Regions from separate parts of the Litchfieldia luteola genome, predicted to be linked through region 1. Evidence: riboswitches for the same ligand, from Rfam matches in the RefSeq annotation. Region 1 holds a riboswitch; the other holds the start of a gene.

Region 1 (4,415 bases):
CCTTTTGTTGACGAGGAAATTGCGTTTGTACTAGAAAATCTCCAAGTGCCTAGAGAACAAATGAACCAAAAAATCCACGAACTTCTTTTTAAAGTAGGACTAATTCTAGATTCAACACATACTTCAATTAACACATTATCAGGAGGAATGAAGCAACGGTTGGCGATTGCTTCAGTATTAGCTCTAGAACCTGAAGTTCTCTTTTTAGATGAGCCAACAGCCATGCTTGACCCAGAAGGAACAAAGGATATTTGGGATACGATAAAAAAAATAAGCAAAGACAAGACAGTCATCATCGTTGAACATAAAATTGATCATGTCATTGACTTTGTCGACCGAATTATCCTCTTTGATGGGAAAGGACAAATCATTGCTGATGGAGATAAAGATGAAATTTTCCTGAACTACAAGAAAGAAATTAAAGCTCAGGGAATTTGGTATCCGGGCGTATGGGATGAGTATGTCAGTGAAAGGCCATCTAACCTGCCAGATTTTATGGAAGATGCGAATGAAGTCCTTAGGTTAGAAAACTTTACAGGCTACCGGAATAAAGAAGCAAAAATACATGTACCTGATTGTACAGTCAAAGCAGGAGAATGGATTGTAATTGTTGGAGAAAATGGTGCCGGAAAGAGTACGTTATTACATGCCTTATTTCAATTTATTAAAACGTCAGGACACTATGATTTAATGGAGACAAACATTCAACATATCCAAAAACTGACTAAGTATTTAACATTTGTTTTTCAAAATCCTGAATTCCAGTTCATTACGAATTCTGTCTATGAAGAGATAGCCTATTCATTAAAAATGGAGAAGGTCAATGATAAGGAAATTGAAGAAAAAGTAAATGAACTGTTAACTCTTTTTCAGTTGGAAAATCACCGCAAACAACATCCCTATCAACTATCAATGGGACAAAAGCGCAGATTAAGTGTAGCAGCATCCATTGTTAAGGGGCAAAGAATCATGCTCCTAGATGAACCAACATTTGGCCAGGATTCAAAAAATACATTCGCATTGCTTGAGCTCATTGAACAGTATCGTAGAAAAGGAACGACTATATTGATGGTGACACATGATGAACAAATTGAAGCTCATTTTGCCACAAGGGTATGGCATATCGAAGCTGGCGAGCTGATCAATGATCGAGTTCAAACTAGGTCTCAGCCTTTTTTAGAAAGGAAAGTGACCTATGCAAATTAACTTTTCATTTGAAGAAACCTGGCTGCACAAGATTAATCCAAGTGTAAAACTACTTACGATGATATTTCTACTATTTATCGTACTGTTTATTCATAACCTAAACTTTATGATGAACTTTGCCATTATCACTCTCATTCTCTACTGTTTTTTTACAGGACACCCAACGAAACGAGTACTACTCTTTTCCATACCCTTTGTGATTGTATTTATTTCTACAGCATCCTCTATGATTCTGTTTGGAAAAGGTGATACTACTTGGCTTAAATGGGGGCTCATTTCTATTTCGGAGGAGAGTTTTTATAGAGGAATACACATTGGTTTTCGAGCTCTCACTTTTGCAGCCTTAGGATTGACCTTTGCATTAACAACAAGACCTGTTTATTTATTTTATTCCTTAATGCAACAGTTAAAACTAAAGCCAAAATATGCGTATAGCTTTATGGCTGCAGTGAGGCTTATACCGATTATGATTGAAGAATTCCAAACCATCCGAAATGCCATGAAAGTTCGTGGTGGGGATGACAAAAATGGGATTCTATCTATTTTTAAAAAAATGAAATCCTACACGATACCTATGTTATCCCAAAGCATTCGTCGAGCACACAGAATTGCAGTTGCTATGGAAGCGAAAGGATTCTCAGATACGACAAAGAGAACGTATTATTATCAGGTAGGCTACTCAAGATATGATCTGATATTTATATTGTACTTTGTCATTATGTTACTAGTAGGCTATGTACTTGCTATCAATCTACCTTACTTACCAGCAACAGATATACGCTATAACTAAATTGATTGAGAATCTAACGATGTATGTTATACTAAGGGTAATCTAATAGCTATTTATTCACTAGGGGAGTCAGACTGTTGACTGAGATGGAGAACGTGTTTCCAGACCCTTTGTACCTGATCTAGATCATGCTAGCGTAGGGAAGTGGAGCGGTTAACATTACCTATTGATATAACCTAACCACTCTTCCTTACTGGAATGAGTGGTTTTTTTATTTTCCTACTAAGGGGATTTTTTAATGGCAAAAAAAGAGCTTCATATCATCTCGACTGGACAGCAGCCAATAAAAGAATTTGTAAGCACTATAGCCAGCATTCATGATTATGTTGACTATATACATATTCGAGAAAAAACGAAAACAGCTAAAGAAATCTTTGATACTGTGATGTACCTTACAGAAAATAAAATTCCGTTATCTAAAATAATAATAAATGACAGAGTAGATGTGGCTGCTGTTACAAGAGTAGCAGGAGTGCAACTTGGTTACTCAAGTTTAGATGTTGAGTCAGTTAAATCTAGATTTCCAGAATTAAAGATTGGCTGTTCAATCCATTCAAAAGAAGAGGCTATCGCTGCTGAGAAAAATGGGGCTAACTTCTGTTTATTTGGCCATATTTACTCAACTAAGTCTAAACCTGGAATAGCTCCAAGAGGAATTACAGGCTTAACAGAAGTTGTTAGCACAACCAATTTACCAGTTATAGCGATAGGTGGAATTCAGCCTCAAAGTACACTAGATGTTATTGAAGCGGGAGCCGCTGGCATTGCCGTATTATCTGGTGTCTTATTGGCTTCTAACCCTTTAGGTGCAGTAAAAGAATATGCATACAAACTAGGAAGGGAAGGTGTACATAATGAAGCAAGAAAACTATGATGCTATCATTATTGGTGGTGGTGTCAATGGTTGTGCGGTAGCCTACAATCTTGCCAAGAGAGGTAGAAAAGTAGTTTTATTGGAAAAAGACCGAATAGCTAGTAAGTCCTCTGGAGCTGCTGCTGGAATGATTGCAGCACAAACAGAGCTTGATGAAGATGGTCCACTGTTTTCTTTGGCACGTAAAAGTAGAAGCATGTTTACTGATCTTGCTATAGAACTTAAGAAGGTAAGCGGAATTGATATAGAACTCGTGAACAAAGGCATGTATAAGGTTGCTTTAACAGAAGAACAAGAAGAGGAACTAAAAGGAATTATTAAAGTCCAAACGAATCTTGGTGAAAAAGCTGAGTGGCTTACAGCTAATGAGTTACGCATGAAGGAACCCGCAATTTCATCAGAAGTAAGGGGCGCAATGTATGTCCCAGAAGATGGGCAAGTATCTGCACCACACCTTACCGCTGCCTTTGCCAGCTCTGCAGCTGCGCTAGGAGCTGAAATAAAAGAATTTACCGATGTGTATTCAGTTGAATATGAAAGCGGACAGGTAAAAGGGGTTATCACAAATGAGGGGAGGTTTACTAGCGAGAACATCATCGTGTGTACCGGTGCATGGAGCAAAAAAGTGTTGGAAGAAACAAATATTGAGCTAGACACTTATCCTGTTAAAGGCGAGTGTTTCTCTGTAAAAACAACTAAGCCCCTCGTTGAAGGTTCAATCTTTTCTCATGGTTGTTATATCGTGCCTAAAAGAGGTGGTCGCTTAATTGTTGGAGCAACAGTAAAACCACATACTTTCGATCAAAAAGTAACGGTTGATGGTGTAGCAACGTTAATGGAAAAAGCAATTAAACTAGTTCCTGAGATTGCTAGTACAGAATGGGAGACGGCATGGGCTGGTATTCGACCTCAAACGGGTGATGGACTTCCATATATCGGGGAGCACCCAAGTATACATGGGTTGTTTATTGCGACTGGTCATTTTAGAAACGGCATATTGCTAGCACCTGTGACTGGGGAATTACTTGCAGATTATGTTGAACGTAAACCAATTGATGAGAAGATTGTTTCAGCTTTTCGAATTGATCGTTCAATGGTTCATCAGTTTGAGTAGGAGTGATTGAGAAATGAAGTTAATCATAAATGGAGATAGAGTGGAAGTGCCAGAAAGTGTCCAGGATGTATCAATGCTATTATCGCATTTTAGTCTGGATCAAAAGGTTGTTATTGTCGAATGGAATTCATCTATTTTAGAAAAAGGGTCTCATCAAGAAACAAGATTATCTGATGGAGACCGTATTGAGATTGTACATTTTGTAGGAGGCGGATGATATGTTGAAAATAGGAAAATACGAATTTAACTCTAGACTTTTATTAGGTACAGGAAAATACCCGAACTTTGACATTCAAAAAGAAGCGGTAGCTGTATCTGAGTCTGAAATTTTAACTTTTGCAGTAAGAAGAATGAATATTTTTGAAGCTAGCCAACCTAACTTTTTAGAAAAGCTTGATCTTAGCAAATATACGTTACTACCAAATACAGCA
Region 2 (4,415 bases), on a different contig from region 1:
TCGATTTAGTCGGGAATTCATTAGTTTTAATAACACCTAAAGAGAACAGCAAGGAAATAAAAATGTTTGAGGATTTACCATCTCAAGGAGAAACAATTTCGATTGGTACACCTGAGACTGTTCCTGCCGGGAATTATGCTAAAGAAGTGTTAGTGAAATTAGGAATCTGGAATAGCCTTGAACAAAAAATTGTTTTTGCAAAAGATGTACGACAGGTCTTAACATATGTTGAAACAGGAAATGTAGATGCAGGAATTGTTTATCATACAGATGCCCTTGCATCAGCTAAAATTGAAATTCAAGAGATAGCTAAGGAAGATACACATTCACCTATCATATATCCTTTAGGTATTTTAAAAGAGAGTAAAAATCCAAATGAGGCCAAGCTATTCTTCGATTTTATGCAAACAGAAGAAGCTCTATCTATTCTCGAAAGCTACGGATTTGTGGGTCTTTTAAAATGATAAATGACGTAATCTGGAGCCCTGTAAAACTCTCTTTACAAATTGCTTCGTTTTCTTTACTTGTCGTCTTGATTTTAGGTGTACTAATTGCTCGTCTAATGGCAAATCGAACGTTTAAAGGGAAATCGATAGTTGACACATTGCTGCTTTTACCTTTAGTTTTGCCTCCATCTGTCGTTGGATTCTTATTGATCGTGATTTTTGGTAAAAACTCATACATTGGTCAATTCATTGAATGGTTGTTTAATCAACCGATTATTTTCACATGGTGGGCTGCTGTTATTGCTGCCATTGTTGTTTCATTCCCATTGATGTACCAATCCGTTCTAATTGGATTCGAATCCATTGATAAGGACATAGAAGATGCATCTAGAATTGATGGAGCAAGTGAGTGGAATGTATTTTTACAGATTACTGTTCCACTGGCATCGAAAGCCATCATTACTGGAGGAATTTTAAGCTTTGCCCGTGCACTAGGCGAATTTGGTGCTACACTCATGTTTGCTGGGAATATACCTGGGAAAACTCAAACGATTCCCACTGCCATTTATGTTGCAATGGATTCAGGAAACATGGGCCTAGCATGGACCTTAGTTATAATCATACTCTCTATTTCATTTCTAATGCTGATTTCGATTAACCTTATAAAAAAACGATATTAAATAAGCATTTCTACATCTGGTAGGGATGCTCTTTTTCAAAAAAAATAACACCCAGAAATTAATCTGAGCGTTACCTTGTGTTTAGAATTTATTATTTTGAAACTCCACCGATTGTTTCTTTTTGCTTTACTAAACGAGGAGCAGTTACAAGTAAAAGGACTAAAACAATTGAGCATAAGATGAATGCTCCTAGTGCTGTTCCACCGTTAACAAATAGAGAGTAAATAACTGGAGACATATCTTCTGGCGCATAGTCTCCCCAGAAAACAACACCTGCTATAAAGTGCCAGAAATAGCGTGCAACTGTTCCTACTAATACAGCAACAATTACCCAAAGTGCAATAGCACCCTTATTATTTTCCTTAACTGCTTTTTGGATGGCAGGATATAACAGTCCCGCAAACCCAACAAATGCAAAAGCAATAAAATATTCAATCGCAAATTGAAGTGGCGTTAAAAAGTAGGCATCCCCGGTTACTACCTGAAGTAGTCCCCATAGAAAACCAGCTACTAAACTCACTCTGAAGCCCCAACGTAATGCTAAAATAAAGATTGGAACCATCGCAACTGAAATGGACATCCATGGTCCTAGTTGAATGGAAGGTAAAAAATCAAGAATTAGTGCAAATGCAGCGAAGATAGAAGCTTCAATCATTGCTTGCAAGTTCATTTTCTTCATAAAAAAATCTCCCCTTTGTTCATTATTCGTAACCTCAAGGGGAGATTCCATAGGTATTACAAAATACCTATGTCTCTATTTCACATTCCTGCGCTAGCATTATCTAACAGGTTCGAAGGGTCAGAACAGAGAAAAACTGTTCACTCTCAGCGTAAAGCTCCCCTTGTGGTATACAAGTTATTAAGTTCATAGTTGATTATAACCGAATTATATATTTGTTTAAAGTGTTAAATGTTAATTATTTGATTTAGTTGCTAAAGGTGAACTGAATTGAATACTCCAACACTGTAAATCTTTCTGACTATAAACCTTTCAGTGCCTTACTCACAGGAGTTTCCCCATTCACCAGATCGAACCCCTTATGGTACGTGGTTTCTTCAGAAAGTGACTCCATTACAACCTTTGCAACATCAGCTCGAGTAACAGATCCTCGTTCTAAACTAGGTCCTACAGTCACCTTTCCTGTTTCATCTTCATTTAGAAGACCACCTGGCCTTACAATCGTATAGTTCAATCTACTTTGAACAAGTGCTCTGTCTGCGTAGTGCTTCGCAACATAATACGGTCGGAGCTTCTCATTCCAGTTATCACGTGTATTCGCCCCAAGCGCACTTACCATCACAAAGCGGTTAACATTCACTTGCTCTGATGCCTCCACTGTTTTTACCGCACCATCAAGATCAATTAAAAGAGTTTGATCATATCCAGTTTGCCCACCAGATCCAGCTGTAAATACGACCGCATCACAACCTCTAATTGCCTCAGCCACTTGTTCGACTCCATCTTCGAGACTAGCTACAACCGTTTCTACACCTTTGGTCTTAAAGAACTCAACCTGTGCATTCTTTCGTACCATCGCTCTAACCGTATATGCCTCACTATCCTGCAGGAGGTCTACAAGTAACTTTCCAATTTGTCCATTCGCTCCTACTACACAAACCTTCATCCAATCAAACTCCTTTCTTCTTTTCTACATCTATTATTGCATCTTAAGAAACTCCCTTCAAAGGTTATGCTTTTATCGTGCAAACTATAAGCCATTTCAATAATATGCCTTCAGATAAAATTCTGAATTTTAAGACTTATCATTTCATAAAACAGATACATCGTCGATATAATAAAAATTAACATTTTCACTATTAATATATTCTTTTAAGGTGGTGCTCACTTGGAACTCATCGAATATCTATATCCCACTACATGGACAGGAGCAACTGTATTTTTACTTGGTAGTTTACTAACAGTCTACCTACACTTGAAAGTATACAAACTTGAAGAATAATAATTGATTCCCTTTGGAACTTTCCCACAAAAAATACCGGTGCGAACGCGGCCCGGTATTTTTTACAGTTTAACCCTCTTCGTTTCTAAATCGTACCATTTTACCCAGCGAACAGTGCCCACTCCGTTTCGTTCATCAATTTTCACTTTAAAATTGTGCTTTCTATAAAAATTCCTCAAGCCTTCTGGGTTATCTGAAATATCTCCAACAATTTCAATAATCCCTTCTGACAAGCAATACGACTTTAAATATTTTATGAGAATGGATCCAAGACCGCGATTGTGCTTATGCCCACGAATATCCCCAATATGTATACACTTGTTGTTATATACCTGTGATTTCGCTTCAAACGTTAATATCGCAGCATCACAAGAAAACGGGTCACTCCATTGATTCTTTCCTTCTTTTTTATACATTGCAAAAATACAATAGTTATCCCTACTTTTAAACTTGTAAACAATAACTTTATTATTCGAGTTGTCCAATTCTGTTCCTAAAAAAACTAGATCGTGCTGTTCCAACGTGTTAATTATTTTTTCCATAATTATCACCTCATCCTAGTTTATGCTTGTATTAGTTGATTAAGAAGAACAAATTAAACAGTTGTTTAGGAAAGATGTCATGATTCTAATCTCCCTCTTAAACTATAGGTAAAATTTACTCTTTTCTACCTTTAAACGAACATACGTTCTAAAAGTGATAGAATTTTTTGCTACTTGGTGCTAATATTAAACTAGTATCTATACAAGCAGGTGGGCAGTTCACCATTTCCCTTGAAGGGAGGTGGTAAGATGACGACGTTCGAGGCAATCACTGTGGCACTTCATTCTAATCTCGTATTGGTAGGTGTATTAACAATTGTGATCATGTTATTCGTCGAAAACAAAAAGAAGTAACCTCCCCCGCCTGACCTAGGTAAAGGGTAGCTACTTCTTCTGAGTAAGTACTTGTTATACTTGGTGGCCGCTCACATTGCGGCTGTAGATGCTATTGATCAGATGTTCGCAGCATCTGATCTTTTTTAGTTAGTTCAATTATAAAATAAACTACACTGACGAATCAAGAAGTTGTACAGAAAAACAAAATGCCTTTCAGTAGCTATACTAAAAACCATCCCCTGCTATGTAAAGTTACAATCAAGGGATGGTTTTTAATAATTAATCTTTTAATTTAACCGGTGTAACAACAGCATATAAGTTTTGAGATGAATCTTTTACATTCACTTCTACTACTTTATACCCTGTTCCGTTGTTATCTTTATTTGTAATCACAGTATTTAGTTGATTTACGTACATCTTATAATCATCCTTTCAATATTACTCACACAA

Evidence for each region. Region 1 has a riboswitch for thiamine pyrophosphate ahead of tenI (thiazole tautomerase TenI). Riboswitches for the same ligand answer to the same signal wherever they lie in the genome.
Region 2: linked by a shared signal. The riboswitch ahead of thiT (energy-coupled thiamine transporter ThiT) and the one ahead of tenI (thiazole tautomerase TenI) in region 1 are both predicted to bind thiamine pyrophosphate.

What each region holds. Positions count from the first base shown of each region.
Region 1 covers NZ_JAGGKM010000001.1:261,166-265,580, forward strand. Annotated here, with positions in the region: gene J2Z26_RS01400 (ABC transporter ATP-binding protein) at 1-1,206, shown strand, start outside; gene J2Z26_RS01405 (energy-coupling factor transporter transmembrane component T family protein) at 1,196-1,996, shown strand; TPP riboswitch at 2,049-2,156, shown strand; gene tenI (thiazole tautomerase TenI) at 2,235-2,870, shown strand; gene thiO (glycine oxidase ThiO) at 2,851-3,984, shown strand; gene thiS (sulfur carrier protein ThiS) at 3,998-4,201, shown strand; gene J2Z26_RS01425 (thiazole synthase) at 4,203-4,415, shown strand, end outside.
Region 2 covers NZ_JAGGKM010000009.1:50,092-54,506, forward strand. Annotated here, with positions in the region: gene modA (molybdate ABC transporter substrate-binding protein) at 1-464, shown strand, start outside; gene modB (molybdate ABC transporter permease subunit) at 461-1,126, shown strand; gene thiT (energy-coupled thiamine transporter ThiT) at 1,218-1,805, opposite strand; TPP riboswitch at 1,874-1,979, opposite strand; gene J2Z26_RS20095 (SDR family oxidoreductase) at 2,107-2,751, opposite strand; gene J2Z26_RS20100 (GNAT family N-acetyltransferase) at 3,150-3,629, opposite strand; gene J2Z26_RS20105 (hypothetical protein) at 4,245-4,382, opposite strand.